DNA from 2 places in the Pseudonocardia sp. Ae717_Ps2 genome. Region 2 is predicted to be linked to the other one. Evidence: riboswitches for the same ligand, from Rfam matches in the RefSeq annotation. Region 2 holds a riboswitch; the other holds the start of a gene.
The links. A riboswitch is a leader RNA that binds a small molecule or an ion and turns the genes downstream of it on or off. The one in region 2 is predicted to bind guanidine.

Region 1 (11,393 bases), on a different contig from region 2:
GTCGTCACGCTCCGGAACCCGGACCGCTTCAGGAACGAGGCCAGGTCGGACTCGTCGGGTTCGGCGTATGCCAGCAGTCGATCTGCCCGGGCGAGCCGCAGCCACTGCGCAGCGGTGGCGAGGAGCGCGGATCCGACACCTTGCCTGCGCATGGACTCGGTGACGTGCAGATTCCCCACGTCTGCCCACCCCGTCGGAGCCGACAGCCGTCCTGCGCCGTTGATGGTTGTGTCGATCTCCACGTATCCGACCTCCTGCCCATCTGCCAGGGCGGTGAAGCGGGTGCCGCACTCGCCGAGGGTCCGGAGGATCGTCAGGTCCTCACGGACGTCGGCGGGCAAGTCCGAGACGTCGGCCAGTAGTACCTGCTCGCTTCGACGACTCACGAACCCGAGTCCGTCGAGTAGCTGACCGATGTGGGGCCACTGCTCTGCGACGCCGGTCAGGCCGGGTGCGGGGAGAGTGAAGTCGGCCAGCACGGCCTGGACGCTCCAGGAGCGCATGACGATCAGCGCCGCATCGGTCACGGAGCGGCCCGCCAGATGGGCGTCGGGCCAGTAGGACGCGTCGGGCCACTGCAGGAGCCACCGGAGTTCGCCCGTGCCACGCAGGTCGGGGCCGACGCCGGAGTGGTCGGCATAGCGGACCATGTGGGCGGCCGCGGTTATCCGGCCGCGCTGCTCGGCGACCAGGGTGGCTCGTTCCTGGACCCACGGGTCGACGATGAACTCGTCCGGTTCGTGTTCGAGCTGGCTCAGCACCGCGTTGACCGTGATCGACACCCCGGGCATCACGGCGTGGGCGTGGCCACTGACCAGGTCGGTGAGCTGATCACGGTCGCTTCTCCGGAACGGCCGGACGGTGATCGCAGACATGGGTCTCCCTCGTCGACATGTCGTCGGAGATCCGCTGCCTGTGCGGTACCCGTTCACGGTAGCCGGTGGACCAGGTGGGTCGGAAGATCGAAGGGCTCCGCACTGGAACCCGTCACCGCCCGGAGAGCAGGACCGGCTCGGCAGCTCTCCGGAATCTCGCGATCGCAGCCACCGTGGAAGGTCTCTGGTGGGACTGACAGCGACGGCACACTCCGGGCGTTCGTGGATCAGCCGACGTTGCCTGCCACAGTGGTCGTTCCGCGCACGCAACAATCGGAGACTCCTGGTGCTGGTAGACATCCTTTCGTCCGGCCCGGGCGACGTGATGCTGCTGGTGGCCACCGCACTGGTGGTTGCGGAATCGGCGCTACTGATCGGCGTCGTGACGCCGGGGCTCGGAGTGCCGATCGCGGTCGGCGTACTCAGCGCAGCGGGCGCGGTGCCGTGGACGGCCAGCGTCCCGTGCATCTGTATCGCGGCCGTGTTGGGGCGTTTCCTCGCGTTTCTCCGAGGCCGGAGCAGTGATCTGACTTCGACCCTCGCCCGTGTGCGGGACGTCCCGATGGTCCGCTCGTGTCTGGACGCCATCGCGTCGCGACCCCGCACCGTGGTGGTGTTGTCCCAGTGGTTCGCCGTCGTACGGACCCTCGTCCCGCGGCTGGTGGGTTCTGAGCTGTCGCTCCGCGCGTTCGTTCTGGTCGCGGCACCCGCGGCGGTGGCGTGGGCGTCGACGGCGCTCTTCATCGGTCGCCTCCTTCACGACAGTTCCGAGCTCGCCGCCGGAATCGTTCGCGTGGACCAGGCGCTCGCCGTTGCGATACCCGTGCTCGTGGTGCTGCTCGCACTGGTGTCCTGGCGCAGGGCCAGGGCCCGCCGGCGATCGAACCTCGGCCGCGATGGCTCCGAGACGCCCCCATCTCCCACCTGATCGGCCATCGGTCGAACTGCCCGCCAGACGATCGGGACGAGCTGTCATCGCAGCAGTAGAATCCGAAACTCTGATCCCTGAAGCCGCCGGTGGACACATGCGACGATTCGTCACGCAGGTGCGGGCAGCCGTAGGCAGGATGCGGTCCTGTCCACCGGGGGCGACCCCTCCGACCGTCCCCTTCGAGGAGTCCCCGAGGTTCGCCGACGATCGACAGTGCGGCACTCCACAGGCGCACCGACCTGCTCCCCGCCTCCGACGCATGCTCCGTGGCGTCCGGAAATGGAAGTGGACCGTGCTGCGTATCGGCCTCTTCCTTCTACTCCTGTCGACGGTGTTCCTTCCCCATGCGCTCGACGACGGCGGGGCACTGGCCTGGCTCGCCATAGGGGTGCTGGCGTTCCTCGTGGGAACAGCCGTCAGACATGACGTACGGCGCCACGAGGGCACGGAATCCCCAATGACATCTCTGCGACGCCGTGGCGTGCTCGTCGTCAGCGAGGGTCGAGCAGACAGAACTCGTTTCCCTCGGGGTCGCGCATCACGATGTAGGGCGCATCCCCCGGCTGGCCGACGTCGGCCCTTGTCGCACCTCGCGCCGTGAGCGCATCGACGGTGTCGTTCTGATCGTCCGCGTACAGGTCGAGGTGCAGTCGATTCTTCCCCTGCTTGGCCTCGAGCACCGAGACGAAGAAGAGCGACGCGCACCGGCGCTCGGGCTGGCGCACTTCCACTCCCGCAGGGAGCCAATCGACCACCTCCCAGGCGAGCGTCTCCGCCCACCACTGTGCGAGAGCGGCCGGATCGCGGGCGTCGATCGTCAGCGCCTCCCAGCGAATCGTCATGATCGGACCTTAGGGCACATAGCGCTCACCAGGCGCAGTTGCGCTGCGGAATGCACTCATTGCCCGTTACCGGCCACCAGGCACCGCTGTGATGAACACGGGCCGACGTCGGCACGATTCCGCGGCCGCAGGGCCTGACCGCACGGATCGCCTCAGCGGCCGGCCGCGCGCACCAGCCGCAGCTGCCCGATCTCCGCGGCGTTCTTCGCGAGCTCGGTGTTCACCCAGGCCAGCGTGTGACCGACCGTCATCGCCGGATCCCCCTGCCACGGGAACGGGGCCTCCGCGGCCAGGTCGTCGTCGGACAGTCCGTCCAGGACCTGCGTCCACTCGTCACGCAGAGCGCGCATCCAGGTGACGGTGGCGGCGGCGTCACCCGGCCACACCACGTCGGCGCGGTCGGGCGGCGTGCGACCACGCAGATGGTCCGTCGTCACCGACCACCACCAGCCGATGTGCCAGGTGAGCCACGCGATCGTCGGGACGGGGATCGGGTCGGGTTCGGAGTCCGCCCAGTCGGGCCGCCACGTCCCGTCGTCGGACGGGTGCACCGTCCAGCAGACACGCGCCGGCCGCCACAGGGTCTCGTCGTCGTCGAGCCGCTCGAGGTGGTACTCGAACAGGACCCACGTCAGGTCGAACTGCCAGCGCAGGAGCGGAACGCGGGATGCCGACATCGTCCGAGGCTCCCACCGCAGTGACCCGGCCGAAAGGACGATTCCCCGCGGGCGGAACCGGTCTCCGGGCCGATCCGCCCGCGTCGCGCGGTCGCCATGCTGGACGGGTGCACCGACCAGACCTGAGCGCCCCAGCACCCCCGACCTCGACCGACCGGGTCGAGGCCCTCGACGCCCTCCGCGGGCTGGCCCTGTGCGGAATCCTCCCCGTCAACATGATCGCGATCGCCGGGCTGCCGTCCCTTCCGGGCTCCTGGCAGGGCGCGTTGCCCCAGTGGCTCGAGGTCACGGCGCACCAACGCTTCTTCCCGCTGTTCTCGTTCCTGTTCGGACTCAGCACCGCCCTGATCCTGGACGGAGCGGCCGGGCGGACCGCCCGGCCGTGGCTCGTGCTGCTGCGCCGGCTGCTCGCGCTCGGTGTGCTGGGCGCCGCACACCAGCTCCTGCAGCCCGGTGAGGCACTGCTCCCGTACGCGATCGTCGGCCTCGTCGTGCTCCTCCCGGCCTCCTGGCTGCCGCGGCCGGTGATCGCGCTCGGCGGAGCCGTCGCGATCGGCGTGGCGCTCACGTTCACCAGCGGTGGGTTGCTACTCATCCCCGGCCTGTTCCTGCTCGGCCTCGCCGCCGCCCGCTACGGCCTGCACCGCCAGATCGCGGCACCGAACCGGGCCGCGTGGACGGCTGTGCTGGCCGGGGCCGTCGTCGCTGCGGTGCCGTTGCTGAGCATCCAGGTCGACACGATCGAGAACAGCGGCTTCGACCAGGTGTCCTCGACCGCCGGGCTCGTCATGGCCGTCGGCTACGCGAGCGCCCTCGTCCTGCTGACGGCGTCCCCGGTCGGGCCGTGGGTCTCCTCCGTCCTCGCCCCGCTCGGGCGGCTCGCGCTGACGAACTACCTCTCGGCGACACTGCTGGTCCTGCTGCTGACCATGGTCCCGGCGTTCTCCGGCCCGGGCGGCTACCGCGTCCTGCTGCCGTTCGCCGCGGCGATCCTGGTGGTCCAGGTGGTCGCGAGCCGCTGGTGGCTGCGGCGCTTCCGGTACGGGCCGGTGGAGTGGGTGCTGCGCAGCATCTCCTGGTGGACCCCGGTACGGATGACACAGGCCGACGGCGGCCACCCGGACGCGCGGAGCTCCCTCTAGTCGGACGGCCGGGCGTCATGATCGGATGAGCCACGGCTCGGGTGCAGAGCCGTCGCGACGAGGAGGACCGGTGACCGGCGAGGAGCACGTGCGGAGAACGGACCGCCCGTCCGACGGGATGCGGCTGGGGGTGGCCCGGTGACGGTCGCCGGTGTCCTGTTCACCCTGGCCGCGCTGTCGGCGACGTTGTGCGTGGTCGGGGTGCTCGTCGAGCGACGACGGTTCCGCAACGCGCTGCTCGGCGGGACGGCGACGGTCCTGCTCCTGATGGCGGTGTTCGCCCAGCTCCTCCGGCTCGACATCGGCGTCATCGAGCCCGTGACGGTGGTGGTCGCGGCGCTGCTGATCGTGGGCGTGCTCGTGCTGACGGGCTTCCTGCTCGTCAACGGCGTCGTGATGATGCGGCGGGAGGGGCGGCGGCCGGCGAACCTGTTGTCCCTGCTCGCGGGGCTCGCCTGCCTCGCGGTCGTCGTCCTCGTCCCGATCATGGTGCGCGTCGAGAACCGGTTCCTGACGGCGCTGACCTTCGCGGCGCTGCTGCTCGCGGCCTACCTCGGGTTCCTGCTGTGCAGCCTGCTGGCCTACGCCTTCGTCTACGGGCGGCTGGGGGTCCGCCCGGGCGTCGACTTCGTCGTCGTGCTCGGGTCGGGGCTCATCCGCGGTGCGGTGCCGCCGCTGCTCGCCGCCCGTCTGGACCGCGGGGCCGCCCTGTGGGACCAGGAGCGGGAGCGGGGCGGGAACCCGATGCTGGTGACCTCCGGTGGCCGCGGTCCCGACGAGCCGGTCGCCGAGGCCGTCGCGATGGCCGACTACCTGGTCGCCCGCGGCGTGCCGTCGGAGAAGATCCTGCGGGAGGACCGGTCGAGGACGACGCAGGAGAACCTCGAGTTCAGCCGGGCGCTCATGACCGAACGGCTGCCCGACCATCGCTGCGTCATCGTCACCAACGACTTCCATGCGTTCCGGGCCGCGCTCACCGCCCGCCGGGTCGGGGTGAACGGCCAGGTCGTCGGCGCGCCGACCGCCCGCTACTACCGGCCCAGCGCCACCCTGCGCGAGTTCGTCGCGATCCTGGCCGAGCACCCGGTCCTGAACGCCGCGATCTGTCTCGCGCTGGTCGTGCTCGGGGTCGTGGTCGGCCTCGGCCGGTAGCCGCCCTACTGCGACGACCCCGTCGCCGCCACCCCGACGCCGAGACCGATCATCGCGAGCCCACCGGCACCGCCCACCGCCGCGATCCGCCTCGGCGACGACGCGAACCAGTCCCTGGCCGATCCCGCGGCGAGGGCCCACACGCTGTCGAGCACCAGGCCGATGGCGACGAAGAGCGCCCCCAGCAGCAGGATCTGCGTGCCGACCGGCCCACGCACGTCGACGAACTGGGGCAGGAACGCGACGAAGAAGACGACGGACTTCGGGTTCAGCACACCCACCACCAGGCCGTCGACGACGCTGCGGGCCGCGCCGATGCGCCGGCCCTCAGCGGAGCGATGCATCGCGCGGACGACGTCGTGCCGGTGCCGGAACGCCGCGATCCCCAGGTACACGAGGTAGGCGGCCCCCACCAGCTTGAGGACGGTGAACGCGGCAGCGGACTGTGCGACGAGCTGCCCGAGGCCGACGGCCACCGCGACCACCTGCAGGAAGACACCGACGGCGTTGCCGAGGACCGTCGCGAGCGCGGCGGACCGGCCGGCCGCGAGCGCACGACCGACGGTGAACACGACGCTGGGTCCGGGGATGGCGATGACGACCGCCGCGGCGGCGGCGAAGGCGAGCAGTCGATGGTCCACGACGAGAGCCTCCGCCGACCGGCCACCGACGTCGACCCCTTTCCCGATCAGGCTCCCGACGACGCGGGCCCGCCCCCGCCGTCGACGACGCAGAACCGGTTGCCCTCCGGATCCTGCATGATCACGTAGTCGGCGTCGGCGGGCCGGTGGCGCCACGGGACCTCCTGTGCGCCGAGTGCGACCAGGCGCCTGACCTCGGCCTGCTGGTCCTCGGCGTACAGGTCCAGGTGGATGCGCGGCGGCAGGACCCGCTCGGACGGCGCGACGTCGAGCGACACGTTCGGGCCGGGGCGGCCGTCGCGGGGGCGCAGGAGCGCGAAGTCGTCGTCGACGGGGGTGCGCAGCTCGTAGTCCAGGGCCGCGGTCCAGAACCGGATCTGCTCCGCCAGATCGTCGACCCGGATGACGACCGATCCCACGACCAGCATGCCGGCGACCGTAGGCCACAGCGGGCTCCCGGGCAGGATGGCGCGGTGGGTCCGCTCCTGGTGGCCGTGTCGGCCCGTCCTCCCCGACGCCCCGGCGGTCAGCGCAGACGGGCGATCAGCCGGAAGACCCACCACAGCAACGCCGTCACCCCACAGAGGAGACCGACGCCCAACAGCACCGAGCCCAGGATCGGCCACGTGAGGTCCGGACCGGGCGGATCGGGGGCCCCGGGCGGGAGGTAGTACACGTAGGGCTGGGCGTCCGGATCGGGAAGAGCGTACTGGAGCCACGGAGGCAGCATGATCATCCCGCCGGTGAACAGACACAACCCTGCGACGACGGCGAGCAGACGCACCCGGCGAGCGTAGGTCCCGGTCCGACCGGTCACCATCGCTCGACCCGGGCGCGGCGCTCCGCCATCCTGGTACCGGACCGCCCCCCGGCGGCTCCCCGGACGAGACGCGCCGTACCCGGAACGCCAAGACGACGCATCCCCTCCGGAAGGGAGCTCGTCATGGCATGGATCTACCTCGTGGTCTCCGGTGTGCTGGAGACGGTGTGGGCCGCGGCGCTGTCGCAGAGCCGCGGGTTCAGCAGGCTCGGCGCGTCGCTGCTGTTCGCGGGCGCGCTGGCTCTGAGCATGACCGGGCTGGCCCTGGCGTTGCGCGACCTGCCCGTCGGCACCGCGTACGCCGTGTGGGTCGGCATCGGCGCGGTCGGCACCGCGCTCTACGGCATGGCGGCCCTCGGCGAGCCGGCGACGACGGCGCGGCTGCTGTGCCTGCTCGCGATCGTCGCGGGTGTGGTGGGGCTGAAGGTCCTGCACTGACGGGCCTGCACCGACCCGGGAACGACGGCGGGGCCGGCACCCCGTGAGGAGTACCGGCCCCGCCGCCGTGGGAGCCCCTTACTCGAAGGGTCCGTCCTTCAGCAGCCCACCGGCCGGCCCCTCGACGAAGCGGGGGTCGGCCTGCGGGATCTCGGTGTCGGTGCCGTTGACGCCGTCGGGCCGGTTGCTCGACGAGACGGCGTCGGCCGAGTCGAAGAAGCCGTAACCGAGGGTGTCGGTGGTCTCCAGCACCGCGTCCAGGCCCTGGGTCGGGCTCTGCGTGCTGGGGTAGCCGTGCTCGGCGTCGGTGTCCGTGTCGGCCGAGGCGATCCCGGCCAGCGGGAAGGCCACCGCGGCGAGCGCGCCGACGGCGATGAGGGAGCGTCGCATCCGGTTCTGCATCGAATCCGTCCTTCGGTGTGGGGAGCTGGCCGTTCACACTAACGGCCTAGAGTGGTGCGGCGTAGGCACTCGCCGCGGCGGCGTCACATGTTGTCGGCGCCGGCCTTGATCGCCTTCCGGATGCGGTTGTAGGTCCCGCACCGGCAGATGTTGCGGATGTCGTCGAGCGCCTCGTCGTCGATCGAGCGCCCCTCGGCCGAGCAGCGCTTGACCAGGTCGATCGCCGCCATGATCTGGCCGGGCTGGCAGTACCCGCACTGGGCGACGTCGTGGTCGATCCAGGCCTGCTGCATCGGGTGCAGCTTCTCGCCGTCGGCGATCCCCTCGATCGTGGTGATCTCGTCGGACTCCGAGATCGCCCCGACCGGGACCGAGCACGGGTTGAAGGCCTTGCCGTTGATGTGGCTCGTACAGGCCTTGCAGACGTTGATGCCACAGCCGTACTTCGGCCCGGTCACCCCCAGCAGGTCCCGCAGGACCCAGAGCACCCGGACGTCGTCCTCGACGTCGACGGTGACCTTCTCGCCGTTGACCGTGAAGGTGTGGGAAGGCATGTCAGTCTCCTCAGCGGGCGAAGGCGAGGCCGTTGGTCGGCGACGGCGGCACGGGCGGGATCGTCGGGTAGGGCTCGAACGGCAGCGGCTCGTTGTGCAGGATCGGGAACTGCGTCGGCACCGTGCCGGTGGCGCGCGCGTAGGCGCAGGCGATCGCGCCGCAGGTCGCGGCGACGCCGAACTCGCCGGCACCGCCGGGCTCGGGGGCCTCCGAGTCCTCGATGAGCACGATGTTCATCTCGGGCGGGGTGTTCCACTGCCGGGTGTAGAAGTAGTTGTCCCAGCTCGCCTCGACGAAGTGCCCGTCGACCAGGTGCAGGCCCGCGGTCAGCGTCATCGCGATCGCGTCGTTGATCCCACCCATGATCTGGGCCTTGAAGCCGAGCGGGTTGATGACCAGGCCACCGTCGACGGCGAAGACAGCCTTGGTCACGCGCGGACCGGTCCGCGCCTGGCGGACCTTCCGGTCGACGGTCTGCGGGCGGCAGTCGATCTCGACCAGGCAGGCGGCGAACCCCTTGTACTCGACGTGGAACCCGATGCCCTGCGCCGTGCCGTCGGGCATCGACCGGCCCCAGTCGCCCTCCTCCGCGACCTTGTCGAGCACCGCGCGCATGGCGTCGTTGCGGAGGAACTCGCGGCGGAACTCGTAGGAGTCCTTGCCCATCTTCTCGGCGATGCGGTCGACGATCAGGTCGCGGGCGGTGCAGACGTCGGGCGAGTACACATTGCGCATCGAGCCGGTGTTGAACCGCATGTCGACCTCGTTGAGCAGCCGGGTCTGGACACCGAAGTCGTACGGCGTGGCCTGGGTCAGCTCCCAGATCGCCTCCGCGACCGAGACCTGCCCCAGCGGGGCCTTCGCGGCGGCCGCGGTGACGGCGTCGCCGAAGCCGTGCCCGAAGTCGCAGGCGACGCCGGTGTGGCGCTGCTCGAAGCTGACGACGGACTCCCCCGAGACGACCGCCCGGATCCGGGAGGTGGCCATCGGGTGCACCCTGCCCTGGCGGGAGTCGTCGGCGCGCGACCAGATCAGCTTGACCGGCTTGCCGAGCTTCTGCGAGATCTCGGCGGCCTCCTTGGCCGCGTCGCCGAAGAGACGACGACCGAACGAGCCGCCGCCCGGGACGATGTGGATGGTGACCGCGTTGACCGGCAGCCCGAGCTGCTCGGCGATGTCGTGCTGCACGGTGATCGGGATCTTCAGCGAGGTCCAGATCTCGCATCTGCCGTCCCGGACATCGGCGATCGCGGTGTTGGTCTCCAGGGCCGAGCTGCTGCGGAAGTAGAAGGTGAAGTCGCCCTCGACGGTCTCCCCCGGCACCGACGGGACCGCCAGCGGCAGCTCGGCCGCCCGCACCTTCTGCAGCACGGACTCGTCGCTCTCGCCCTCGACGGTGCCGGCGTCCCACCGCACGCGCAGCGCGTTCACCCCGTCGACGGCCTGGCCGTAGGTGTGCGCGCGCACGGCGACGCCGGTGGCGCAGTCGACGACGTCGGTGACGCCCGGCATGGAGCGGACCTCGTCGGCGTTCGCGACCGACAGCGGGGCGCAGTTCAGGCCGGGGCCGCGGCAGATCACCGTCGGTAGCGCGTCGGGGATCTTCAGGTCGGCGATGAACTGCTTGCGCCCGGTGACGATGTCGCGGGCCTGGGCGTTGCGCCGGTCGGTCCCGATGACCGTGAACTCCTCGCGCGGCTTGAGCACGACCTCGACCGAGCGGGTGGCGTCGACGGCCGCGGCCTCGGTGAGCTCGCCGAACGGGATCGCGCTGCCCCCGGCGCCGGTGACGAGCCCGGCACGGCTGGTGAGCGTGTTCGCGTCCTGCTGGAGGAGGGCGGCGGCCGCGTCCAGCAGCCTGCCCTTGGCGATCGCCGCGGCGACCCGGATCGGGGTGTAGGTCGAGAACGTCGTGCTGGAGCCGCCGGTGAGCTGGTTGAACACCAGCTCGGGGCGCGAGTCGGCCAGGGTGACCCTGACCTGGTCCGGGTCGAGGTCCATCTCCTCCGCGATGATCATCGCGGTCGAGGTGATGATCCCCTGCCCGTTGTCCGACCGCGGCAGCTCGAACGACACGGTGCCGTCCCGGTTCACCTCCACCCGGACCAGCGCCGAGGTCGGGCGGGACGAGTCTCGGATGGCATCGAGCAGGTCGTAGGCGTCGGCGACCTGGGGCGGCGACGGGATCGCCGCGGCCGAGGCCCCCGGCGGGGCGAACAGCTGCTGGCGGCCGACCTCGGCCGCGACGACCAGTGTGGGGGCGGCGACCAGGTAGCCGAGGAACCGGCGACGACTGACGTCGCGGCGTTCGGCGCGTGCACGAGTCGGGGCAGACATCGTTGTCCTCTCCTTCGCTCCGTGGCCCGGGAGGGGAGCGGCCGACGGAGTCCGTTGGAGAGCGGAACGAGGGTGGCCGTGGTCGTGATGCGGACGACGATGTGACCCACGCGACTCGACGAAACCCGCACATCGCCGCCCCTGGGTGCACCTACCTCCGCATACGCGGCAGCGATGTGTCTCACAAGTCCGAATCAGGAGGTTGCGTGACGGATATTCCGTTCACCTGTTCGAGCGAGCATCACTACCAACTTCAGTGGGTAGGCCGAGCGGCGCGCAGCAGCCGGACGAAGGTCCAGGGCAGCACGACCAGCGCACCCAGGACACCGACGATCCCGGCGACGATGATCGCCCAGTGCCCGGCGCCCGGCTCCGAGGGCACCGCGAGGCCTACGGCCAGCACCAGCGCCGGCACGGCGACGATCCCCGGCCACACCAGGGTGCCGAGCCACTTCTCCCCGACCGTCCAGGAGCGACCGGTCCACAGCATCACGACGCCGGCGAGCCAGCCGACGACGGGCAGTACGAAACCACCCAGCATCAGCATCAGGACGGTGAGAACGGGGTAGGCGTCCGGGTCA
Region 2 (11,393 bases):
CGGAGAATTGGCGGACACCAGGATCAACTCAGGCTCTGTCGTGAGGCGAGCAATAGGAGCGGCCTCACTCAGTGACGAGTCAGCGTTATTCGCAATCACTCCTCCTATGAGGCCTAGCCCCATGGACATCAGCAGTCGAGAATTACCGGTATCACCGAGGAGGCGATAGAGGCCTTCGACGCCGCTGGAGCCGATAACATTGAAAATTTCAACATCGTGAGCCAGATCGGCATTCTCGAGCGCTTCGGCCATGGCCTGGGCATTGATATGGTATCCACTGCCCGGTGAGTTTGGGACAATCAATCGCAGGCCCCGTACATGCCCGTCCATGAATTCCATCAACGGCTGCTTTTCGTGGAGTGCGCCCGCGCTGAGCGCCATGGCCCCTGCACCAAAATACGCCCCCAGCTGCCGACGGGTCAATTTGCCCTTCGAGAAGGAAACGTTTGACATTCATATATCCTTTAGTGCGTGTTGGGAAAGTCCTCGCCGAAGTAGCTCCCGCGTGGTCGGAACACGAAGGCTGGCGGAACTTCCGCAGGTCGCCCGAGTGAAGCTGAGCTTCCCCCGGTTCGCCGGAGTGCGGGTTATCTGTCGGCGTCGCGCTGGGCGCGCCGATAGTTGTCTTCGTACTCGCCGGGTGAGAGCCCTCCGAGGCGGGCCTGGATCCGGCGCAGGTTGTACCAGCCGTCGAGGTAGCGGATCAAGGCGTGCTCGGCGGCGCGGCGGGTCGCGAACGTGGTGCCGGGCCAGTAGAGCAGCTCGATCTTGAGCGAGGCTTTTCCAACCTGCCGTTTGACCAGGTCAGGCCGTTCCGGGGCCGTCGCACCGGGACGGCCGGTAGAGGGCTGACCTGCATCAGCGGTTATCCGTCGTGCTGCCGGAGCGGCTTCGGTGCTGCTCTGCAGACGCTCCGCGGCCAGGTTGGAAAAGCCTCAGTGAGCCTTTTTCAACCTGGCTGGGACGGGGTGGGCGGACGTCCTCCAAGGCCGCCCGATGGCCCGCCCGTTCCCTGTCGATGCAGGTCACGCCGGTGACTCCGCCAGCCTCCGACGTCGCGTCTCAAGCTTCCGACCAGGGCCAACGTCAGGTTGGAAAAGGATCAGTGCACAGGTTAAAGATCAAGCTCAGGTCAGGTCGAGCTGCCGTCGTGGGAGGGCAGTCACCAGCGGTAGCTGAATTTGTCGATCTTGAAGCCCATTTCGCGGAAGTAGGGGCTGACGACCTGGATGGTGACGGGGCCGCTGTGGCCGTTGTTGCTGACGGTGTGGCGGGTGGTGTAGGTGCCGCGGCCGTCGGCGTCGCTCATGGTGAACTCGAACTCGTAGGTGCCGGGTTCGTAGAAGCGGATGGTGATGAAGCCGCCGTCGATCTCGCACCACAGCGGGTCGCCTTGGCGGCATTCGGGGTTCCCGCCGGGGCGCACGGTGGACTGGCTGGATCCGCTGTTGCCGTAGGGCTGTCCTGGCGGTGGGGTGTCGGCGTGGGCAGCGGGTGCGACGGGGGTGAGGAGCAGTGCTGCGGCCAGCGCGCCGGCGGTGGTCAGCCCGGTCACGATGCGTCGAACCAGGGGGCGTCGGGGGGAGCTCTGGTCGTGTTCAGGGAGTGTGATCGTCACGGAATGGAAGTAGATCACGGACTGTGCGTGACCGGAAGGTGGTCGTGTGTCGTGAAAGCAGTCACCTGGTCGGGTGGTGATGGGGTCGTGCTCGGTTCTCGTTGAAGCGTCCACGGGGTGCTCGCTTCTTGTCGTGGACGCGGGAGCCGCGGGAGCCGCTTCCGGTTCCTCGCCCGCCCGGGGGCGGGCTGCGATCACGACGAGAGCTCACGGGCGCGGCTGTGACCGGGGCGGGGTCGGTGAGGATCCCGTGTTCTGGTGTGGGTATTGGCAGCGTCAGGATGCGATTATCGGTGTCGTTCACGGGTGAGATGACGGGCTGGGGGGTATTCCTGATGAGCGCTGACTCTGCCGCTGACTCTGGTGTTGTCGGCGCGACCGGCGATGACTCGGCGCCGGTGTTGATCTTCGGTCGGGGGGCGATGACGCGTCTGGTCGATGGGCGGAAGACCGCGACCGTGGCTGGTGCTGATCATGAGTTGGCTGTGGGTGCTGTGGGTGCTGTGGTGATGGCGATGGTGCCTGGTGGGGTGGCGCGGTTGTCGTTGCGGGTGCGGCAGTGTCATCGGGTGCCGGAGGTGTCGATGGTGCCGCAGGTCGCTGCGGCGGCGGGGCTGGAGTTGTCGTCGTTCACGAAGTGCCGGTCCTGGGATGGGTATCTGCAGGGGGTGGCGCAGCAGGAGTTCCCGGGCCCGGTGTGTGTGCTCGGGGTCGAGGCGGTGGGTGAGTTGGTGGGGGAGGTCCCGCCGAAGGGGCGCCCGACACCGAAGCGGAAGCGTCAGCCGCCGCCCCCTCCGAAGCCCAAGCCGGATCCGAATGCGTCGAAGGCGGTGAAGGGCGGCTGGCTGCTGGTGGGGTCGTCGGGGCCGGTGAAGGTGACACCGTTGACGATGGTGCATCCGCTGGATAAGGCGGTGTTGCAGCAGCGGATCGGGGCGGTGATGGCGCGGCGAGCACCGTCGTTGGAGGTGCGGCGGGCGTTGGGCCCGGTGGTGGGGGCGTTGCTGGAGAAGGGGAAAGCGGGCCCGAACGGGTTGGAGAAGGTGGATCGGGAGCGGCTGAAGGGTCGGCTCCCGGTGGCGGTGGCGTGGTTGTCGCAGCATCAGTTGTTGGTGCGGGGGGCGTGGAATCCGAAGTTGCTGGTGGGGCTGCGGATCCGGCATGTGGTCACCCGCGGTGGCGCCACCGCCCGGACCGCGTCTGGGACCGCGTCTGGGACCGTGTCTGGTGCTGCTGGTGGAGTTCGGGGTGGTGGGCGGTGAGTATGGCCGAGCGGATGGTGCCGTTGGGGTATCGCACCGAGCCCGGTCATGACCCGCAGGTCGCTGCCGCGGCGGCGCGGGTCGTGCTGGCGCGGGCGGTGGACGGGGCTGATGCGTCGTTGCTGATCGAGGCGTTGGGGTTGGGTGAGGGTGTCGCTGTCCTCGCCGGCCGGTGCGTCGATGGTGGCTGGTCAGACGCCGGCGATCGCGGTGACGGTGATCCAGGGTGGTGAGTGCTGGTACTCGGCCCAGTAGGCGTCGCCGAACAGTTCCCGTCCTTGCGGGGAGACCGGGCATCGGCCCCATCCGATCTCGCTGAACCCTGCGGTGCGGAGGCATTCGTCGATGAGGTGTGGGTGCGGTGCGTGGAGCCGGAACGACACCGGGGGGTCGCAGTGCGCTGTGAAGACAATTTCTGTGGTGCCGGTCGAGTCCTGTCCGGCATCGGATTCGGCATCGGATGTGATGTCGAATTCGATGCCGTAGTGGCGTAGGCCTGGTCGTGACAGTGGGGAGCTGGGGTCGGTGAGTAGCGCGACGAGGCGGGTGCCGGGCCGGCAGTTCGCTCGGATGGAGGTGAGCATGGCCTCCAGCGTCGCCCGGTCGGGGGCGTAGTTGAACAGGTAGACGGCCAGGACCACGTCGTAGGTGCCGAGGTGGGGGAGTTCGGCGGCGTCGTGGACGTGGTAGGTGATCGGTGCGGGAGAGGCCTGGGAGGACCCCGAGGGCCCCGAGGGCTGTTCCCGGCGTCGGGCCTCGGTGATCATCGTGGTGGAGTTGTCGACACCGTCGACGTGTCGGGCTCCGTGGTCGCGGCATAGGCGTGCGTAATGGCCGGTTCCGCAGCCGAGGTCCAGGACTTTCTGCCCGGTGAGGTCTCCGAGGAGCGCCCGGACAGCGGGTATTTCCCCGTAGCGGGCGGCGGGGAGTTCTTTCACCGCGTCGTAGGCGGCTCCGATGGAGTCGTACTGGCTGTGCGGCGACATCGACGCCCCTTGAAGGAGATGAACAACCCGTCAGGAGACACGCCCGGGGGAGTTCAGCAGGCCTGCGCGCCCACCGAGCGCCACCATCGAGTGCCCACCGGGCGTCCCGTGATGAGCTGATTACCACTTCCTGGGGGACGGGTCAACAGGAGCGTCCACGGTGTGAGGCCGTTTCCTTGTGAGTCTGGAAGGGGGCTGGTCGCGCCGAAGCAGATCCCGGGAGGAGATCAAGCAGCGAGTGGTCGGGGGACGGGCTGTGGTGTCGGTCGGTGGAGCGTGTCGCTGAGTGGGCGGCCCGACCTCCAAGTATGGCCACGTTAGAGTGATCGTGATTTAGAGGTCGCGCGGATTGATGGATGATCATGGGCGGCGGTGTGGTCGGCTGTCCCAGCGGTGCGTGGTCCAGGCCTGCCGGATCAGGCTACGGAGTGTGATGATGGTGTCGGCGAGGTCGAAGAACGCGTCGACGACGGTTTCGCGGCGCTCGTAGCAGCGCTGCAGCCGGTTGAAGCTGTTGTGCCAGGCGTTGGTGCGCTCGATGTGCCAGCGTTGGGTGGCCTGGATCGGTGCTTTCTCGCCCTTGCGCGCGATCTCGCTGTGCAGGCCTGGTTGCGCGGTGTTCGAGGAAGGATGGTGTGTGTGATGACGGTCTCTCGTCGTTTCGGTGGTGGTCTCGCGGTGGCCGCGCTGGCTGCGGCGCCGATGCTCGGTCTCGCCGGGACAGCGCTGGCTGCTGACCCCACCGGTCAGGCTCCCGGTCAGGGAGTGGCGCCGACGGCGCCGGTGGACAACCGGGGCTGGAGCGCGGCCGGTGGTCAGGGCATGTCCGGCGATGACATGGCTGATGAGCCCTGGCGGGTCAACAAGGACTGGAACTGGGTCAAGGACTGGTGTGTCAACCACACCAAGGAGTCCAAGCTCCCCGGGCAGCCGAGCTCTTACGCGGGGATCAGCTGCCCCCCGGTCTGGAACGACTGACCCCACTCACAGGCCTTATGGACCTCACAGCCTGGGTCCAGGGCTGGTCGGCGCGGCGGGCTCCGCCGCGCCTGGATCTCCCACGGGGCTTCCTTCCCCGTGGTGATGGCGGTCCCGGCACCTGCAGCCCCCTTCATGATCGCTCTGCAGGTGCCGGGACCAGCTCCTTTTCTATACCCACTTCTCTACCTACCGCGGCCGGGGCGGGCAGCATCGCTGCCGCCTGGACGGCGCGGGGTCGCACGACACGTGCTGGAGGGCCGAGGGCGCTGCCGGCGCCCGCCGCGGGGGCCGGCCGAGACCGGCGGTCCTGACCCGCACCGGGCGAAGGAAACGCAGGGCCCCGACACAGTCGCTAGATGATCTTGTAGTGAGCCGGGGCGCGTCGGCGCAGAGTGGTGATATAGCTGGCCCCAGGTAGGTGTGGCGCGGCGGTCAGTCTGCGCCGTCCGCTGCTGCCGATCGCGACTTTGCCGGGGCCCTGCCAGCAACGGGACCGGCTTGGGACCGGCCCGGGATGTGGCCCGGGGTGCGGATGGTCGGGGCCGGGTCCCGGCGGTGTTGTGCCGTGTCCGGTTACCGTGGGCGAAATTCGGTCTGTGGGGATTTCTGATGGGTGGGGTTGCGGTGGGGTATGAGCCCACCCCCGGTCGGGGATGTGTCGACGGTGACCGCGACGTGGCGGATCATCGGCTGGTATCCCAGGTCAGCCAGGAACGCGCCCCAGTTCGCGACCCAGGCGTCGGCCTGGCCCGGATCAGCCAGGTCCAGCCCGACCGGGGAGACCCGCAACACCGCGGTCAGCCATCCGGTGCGGCGGTCCCACAGCAGGCCCTGCTTGCCGCCGCGACCGTCATCGGTGGACAACGGCACGATCGGCCCCATCGGGCCGGGAAGGTCGTGGCGGCGCAGGTGGTCGGTGACCATCCCGCCGGTGCGGTCGGTCCAGCCGGCCGCCTTGCTACGGGTGAAACGCAGACGTCGCATAACCACATCCGAAAGTGAGCTACCACCGATCTTGATGACCACGGCGCCGATCACGAGGGCACCGATGGGCGAGTTCAGCCGGTCGTAGCACTTGATCTTGGTTGTTCGGCGGGACAGGATGTTCCGTGCGTGAGATGTTGATGTTGTCGGATCGGGAGGAGATCTCGAGGGGTCTCGCGGAGGGCTTGTCCTACAAGCAGATCGCCTCGGTGGTGGGTCGTGATCGGTCGGTGATCTCTCGTGAGGTCCGTCGTCACGGCGGACGCTACGAGTACCGGGCCGCGGCAGCGCAGGAACGGGCCCTGGCGGCGCGGGAGCGGCCGAAGCAGTTCGCGGTGGACCGTCACCCGCGGTTGCGCGGGATCGTGCATGCTCTGTTGCGTGGTGGCTGGTCACCGGCCTCGATCGCGGGCCGGTTGCCGACCGAGCACCCCGATGACGAGGCTTGTCGGGTGTCTCACGAGGCGATCTACCAGTGGATCTATGCCACCCCGGTGTCCACGCTGGCCCGCGAGCTGCTCGCGCTACGGTCCGGGCGCACCGCCCGACGAGGCGGCGCCAAGCCCCCACCGGCCCCGCGGATCAAGGACCCGACCTACATCGACGCCCGCCCCGCCGACGCCCAGGGGCGCGCCGTGCCCGGCCACTGGGAGGGTGACCTGGTCATCGGCAAGAACGGCAAGACCGCCGTCGCCACGCTGGTCGAGCGCACCTCCCGGTTCCTGGTCCTCGTGCCCCTGACCGGCCGCGACGCGCTCACCGTCGGCCGTGGGGTCATCGCCGCCACCAGCGGTCTGCCCGCGCACATGCGGGCCTCACTGACCTGGGACTGCGGTGCCGAGATGGCCGGCCACGCCACCGTCACCAAGGGCTCGATGCCGGTGTACCTCGCCCACCCACACTCGCCGTGGGAACGCGGCAGCAACGAGAACCTCAACCGCATCGTCCGCGAGTACTTCCCGAAAGGCACGGACATCACCTCGGACCCGAAATACCTGGCGATGGTGGCTTGCGACATCAACGACCGACCCCGTAAAATCCACAACTGGAAGAAGCCCTCCGAGATATTCGCCGAACTCGTTGAGCTAGATGCTTCAACCGCCTGAATTCGCCCAGGTGTGTGTACGGGGTGCGGAAGATGTGGCGTGCGGCGCGGCGGGAAGGGCTCCGGGTCGGGCGGGACCAGATGGGGGTGATTGATGCGTGTCGCCGGGATCCAGGGCGTGCGCCGCGGGGTCCACCACACGGCCACGACGACCCGTGATCAGCGCGCAGCCCGCCATCCTGACCTGGTCAAGCGGGCGTGGGCGGCGCCGACTCGACCGGATGCGCTGTGGGTCGCGGATTTCACGTATGTGTGGACCGCCTCCGGGTTCTGCTACGTGTCGTTCGTGACCGACGTCCACTCCCGCAGAATCCTCGGATGGAAGGCGTCGATGAGCAAGACCACCGATCTCGTCTCCGGGGCCTTGGCGCAGGCGTTGTCCACTCGCCAACGGGCGATCAGCGAGTTCACCTCCGAGGGTCTTATTCATCATTCGGATGCCGGGTCCCAATATACGTCTCTGGCGTTCACCGAGCAACTCGCCGAGGCTGGTATCGCCGGCTCGATCGGCACCGTCGGTGACGCGCTGGACAACGCGCTGATGGAGTCCACGATCGGCCTGTACAAGTCAGAGCTCATCGTTCCGCATGCTCATTCTCGGAACTGGATCGGTCTTCGCGAAGTGGAGCGAGAGACCGCGGAGTGGGTTCACTGGTACAACAGTGTGAGGCTCCACTCCTCCATTGACTATATGTCGCCGATCGAACGAGAAATGGTGTACGCTACATCCATCGCCCAACAGGGTGCGGTGGCCTGAACCTCAGCCTCTCGCAGACCCAGGACGGTTCATAGCTCGCCGCCGCCTGCCATGGATCCGGAGTTCCTTGGTAGGTTTGCGTACCGAGGGCCTCAGTGGCCTTGCGGACGAGGTCGGCCAGTACCCGCGCAGCGACAAGACTGGCCTCTGGAGTTTATCGTGGCATGGAGCATCCTGATCGCCTCCGGTGTCCTGGAGGCAGTATGGGCGACAGCGCTGGCCGCCTCCGACGGCTTCAAACGCCGCGGACCGACGATCGTGTTCACGGTCGCTCTCGTCTTCAGCATGGCCGGGCTCGCAATCGCGATGCAGAGCCTGCCCACCGGCACCTCCTACGCTGTCTGGGTCGGTGTCGGCGCTGTGCTGACCGCCGGGTGGGCGATCAGCAGCGGCAAGGAGAAGGCGACCCCGCTGAAGATCATCCTGCTCGCCGGTCTGGTCGGCAGCGTGGCGGCGCTCAAGGTGGTTTCCTGATGAGTTGGCTGATCCTCATCGTCAGTGCGGTGTTCGAGGCCGTGTGGGCGACAGCGCTCGGCATGTCCGCCGGACTGAGCAGGCCCATCCCCACCGTCGTGTTCCTCGTGTTCCTGGGATTGAGCATGGTCGGCCTCGCGCTCGCGATGCGTAGCATCCCGGTCAGCGTCGCCTACTCGGTGTGGATCGGGATCGGCGCGGTACTGACCGTAGCGTACGCCATGCTAACGGGCGACGAGCAGTTCACACCCGCCAAAGCCGCTGTGCTCACCATCCTGATCGGATGCATCGTGGGACTCAAATTCACCAAGGGATCCGGCACATCAGATCGCGAGGTCAACGACGTGTAGAACTCGTGACGGAACCGGGCCAGTTCCCCGAACGCCGCCACCTGAGCTTGAGCGTGCACACTACCCACCGCAGCCCTTGTGTTGATCTTCTTCCTTCGACAGAAGCATGATCAACCAAGGGCTGCACCAATGATCACCCGGGGTCACAGCGACAGCACGCCGACGACCTCAGAGCTTAAAGCTCAAGCTCAGATCCGCCCGAAAGCAGGGCGGGTAGTCTGCCGACTGGCGGTGTGAGGTCGGTCGCGATCACGTGGTGAAACTCCGTAGGGATCCAGAGGACGACAGCATATGCGAACGCCAGCCTCGGCCTTCGGCGGCGATCTCGCTCTGCGTCAGCCCCCGAGACGTCGCTATGACCGGTACGTCCGCACAGGTCAAGGGGCGTGCGAGGTGCTACTCGACCGGGTGGAGGCGTCGAGGTTCTTCAGATCACGCGACAATGACTCGAGGCTGTCGACCTGGAGGCGCAGGGCGTCGAGCCGACTGTCCGTGGCTGCCCGGAACATTGCCAGGCAACCGAGCAGATCCTCGAGGCGCTCCGACCCGAGCTCATCGCGTTGCCCGCGCTCGTCGACCGTCGCCAGCAGTTCCTTGACCTGGTCGAGGCTGAAGTCAAGTGGCTTGAGCCGCTTGATGAACGCCAGCCGGTCGACATCGGCCTCGGTGTAGAGCCGGAAGCCTCCCGCCGACCGTGCCGAGGGAGTCACCAGTCCCACTTCGTCCCAGTGACGGATGGTGCGTAGCGACAGGCCGATGCGCGTCGACACCTGACCGATCTGCATCAGCTCATCCCCCATGCCCCCACCTTCCGTCATCGCCCAGCACGGGAATCCCCGCTCGAGGATAGTCAGCGACGCCGACAACGGGTACGCGCGACGCGCCCATCGCTGTGCGCCACTGGCCCGACGAGCCGACGGCGTCACCACCGACCACACCCAGCAGCCGAGCACACCGAGCCGGGCCGGGCGTTTTCCTTAGGAAAACGCCTAAGAGGTCGCGCGGATTGATCACAGCTGGGTCGCGGCCGGGTGTCGATGGTGAGGGGCGGGCACGGGCCTGTCGATCATGAAGTTGTTGACTCTTCGTGATCGTCTGGAGGCCGCGTGCCCGCCCTGCCATCATGGTTGACCGAGCCGTTGTGGGACCAGTTCGCCGCGCTGCTGCCGCCCCGGGTCGAGTTCGATCCCACTCATCCGTGGGGCTGTCACCGCCGCCGGATCGCGGATCGGGTCGTGTTCGACAAGCTCCTGCAGGTGCTGCGGTTCGGCTGCCCGTATCAGGGCGTCTCCGACAGCACCTGCTCGGCGACCACCATCCGCGATCGCCGTGACGAGTGGATCCGGCTCGGGGTCTTCGCCCAGCTACGCCGGATCGCCCTGGACGCCTACGACCGCATCGTCGGCCTGTTGCTTGACGACGTTGCCGTCGACGGCGCCATCACCAAGGCCCCCGGCGGCGGTGAGGTCGCCGGACCGTCACCGGTTGACCGGCGTAAACAGGGCATGAAGCGATCGGTGCTCGTCGAGGGCCATGGCATCCCACTGGGCCGGGTCCTGGCCGGGGCACACCGCCACGACTCCCCGCTACTGGGCCCCACTCTCGACCACCTCGACGCTCTCGGCCCGCTGCCCGACGACATCACCGTGCACCTCGACGCCGGCTATGACTCCGGTAAGACCCGCGACACACTCACCGAACGGGGCCTGCACAGCGAGATCGCGCGCAAGGGCGAGAAAGCACCGATCCAGGCCACCCAACGCTGGCACATCGAGCGCACCAACGCCTGGCACAACAGCTTCAACCGGCTGCAGCGCTGCTACGAACGCCGCGAAACCGTCGTCGACGCGTTCTTCGACCTCGCCGACACCATCATCACACTCCGTAGCCTGATCCGGCAGGCCTGGACCACGCACCGCTGGGACAGCCGACCACACCGCCGCCCATGATCATCCATCAATCCGCGCGACCTCTAACTTGCTCCGCCGCAGGCGGCCGCGAAGCGACTCGCTCCGCCGCAGGCGGCCGCGAAGCGACTCGCCAGGACCGCCACCCGGACACCGCCAGCGACCACGCCCGACACACACCCGACCGAAGATCATCAGATGATGCATGGGTGTGGTGGCCCTTGATCTTGAACGGCGACAGCCGCAGCGGCGGACACACTGAGTCTTTGCCAACCTGACCGAGGACCCGCCGCGAAGCGGCGGCAGGGGCCCCGTCGGCAGCGGCCAGATCCCCGATGATGCAGGTCAGGCCGCCGCGCGGTCGCGGTCCGGGGAGGCCCACTCGACGGCTTGACCAGCACAAACGCCAGGTTGAAAAAGGCTCACTGCGCCGCGACGACACGGCGTCCGGGTTGGTGACCGATCCACGAGCAACAACCGCCAGCACCTAGGCATCCACCGATGACCTCCGCGCGCGACACCCACCACACGCGTCGCGCGCGGACCCGGAACTGCCGCGCCGCTTCCGGTCCTCACCCGCTAGCGCGGGCTCCGGTCCGGATCAACTTGCCCACGAGCCGCGCCGACGACACACCACCCGCCGCAGCCCGCCTCACCCGACAGTCCATGTTCACCGGTTTTCCTCCCAGTACTTCTCGATCGCCTCCGCCAAACCGTAAGAAGGATTCCTTTCTCTCCACTTACGCAACTCAGCCGGATCAATCTTTCTAGCCTTCGCCGCTCTTGTCGCAGCTTCTCGCTTTCTTTCAGTGCGAGAGAGCCCGGTACGGGCAAACACCGGCGACCCACCTGACGCCCACACCCCCACTCCAAGACCGAAGAAAGCTAGAGGAACGAAGACATCTTCTCCCATGAAGAGAAACGCCGCCCCGATGAGGGCGCAGATCAGCGCAATCCCACCACTCGTGA

Region 1: another riboswitch for guanidine. It lies ahead of Ae717Ps2_RS28585 (multidrug efflux SMR transporter); the one in region 2 lies ahead of Ae717Ps2_RS33565 (multidrug efflux SMR transporter).

The regions. Positions count from the first base shown of each region.
Region 1 is NZ_MCIS01000001.1:6,168,886-6,180,278, reverse strand. It holds gene Ae717Ps2_RS37510 (GNAT family N-acetyltransferase) at 1-875, opposite strand, end outside; gene Ae717Ps2_RS37505 (hypothetical protein) at 1,162-1,803, shown strand; gene Ae717Ps2_RS28620 (VOC family protein) at 2,298-2,648, opposite strand; gene Ae717Ps2_RS28615 (DinB family protein) at 2,801-3,325, opposite strand; gene Ae717Ps2_RS28610 (DUF418 domain-containing protein) at 3,433-4,467, shown strand; gene Ae717Ps2_RS28605 (YdcF family protein) at 4,606-5,619, shown strand; gene Ae717Ps2_RS28600 (LysE family translocator) at 5,625-6,260, opposite strand; gene Ae717Ps2_RS28595 (VOC family protein) at 6,308-6,688, opposite strand; gene Ae717Ps2_RS28590 (hypothetical protein) at 6,787-7,044, opposite strand; guanidine-III (ykkC-III) riboswitch at 7,117-7,182, shown strand; gene Ae717Ps2_RS28585 (multidrug efflux SMR transporter) at 7,204-7,518, shown strand; gene Ae717Ps2_RS28580 (hypothetical protein) at 7,597-7,920, opposite strand; gene Ae717Ps2_RS28575 ((2Fe-2S)-binding protein) at 8,004-8,474, opposite strand; gene Ae717Ps2_RS28570 (molybdopterin cofactor-binding domain-containing protein) at 8,485-10,812, opposite strand; gene Ae717Ps2_RS28565 (hypothetical protein) at 11,066-11,393, opposite strand, start outside.
Region 2 is NZ_MCIS01000018.1:17,771-29,163, forward strand. It holds gene Ae717Ps2_RS33515 (tripartite tricarboxylate transporter substrate binding protein) at 1-453, opposite strand, end outside; gene Ae717Ps2_RS40770 (IS3 family transposase) at 588-923, opposite strand; gene Ae717Ps2_RS33525 (hypothetical protein) at 1,163-1,555, opposite strand; gene Ae717Ps2_RS37840 (hypothetical protein) at 1,912-2,880, shown strand; gene Ae717Ps2_RS33540 (class I SAM-dependent methyltransferase) at 3,072-3,866, opposite strand; partial or broken gene Ae717Ps2_RS33545 (IS5/IS1182 family transposase) at 4,227-4,472, opposite strand; gene Ae717Ps2_RS33550 (SCO6880 family protein) at 5,421-5,951, opposite strand; gene Ae717Ps2_RS33555 (IS30 family transposase) at 5,966-6,937, shown strand; partial or broken gene Ae717Ps2_RS33560 (IS3 family transposase) at 6,946-7,693, shown strand; guanidine-III (ykkC-III) riboswitch at 7,777-7,842, shown strand; gene Ae717Ps2_RS33565 (multidrug efflux SMR transporter) at 7,853-8,167, shown strand; gene Ae717Ps2_RS33570 (multidrug efflux SMR transporter) at 8,167-8,517, shown strand; gene Ae717Ps2_RS33575 (MerR family transcriptional regulator) at 8,895-9,317, opposite strand; gene Ae717Ps2_RS33580 (IS5 family transposase) at 9,624-10,466, shown strand; gene Ae717Ps2_RS36975 (hypothetical protein) at 11,095-11,393, opposite strand, start outside.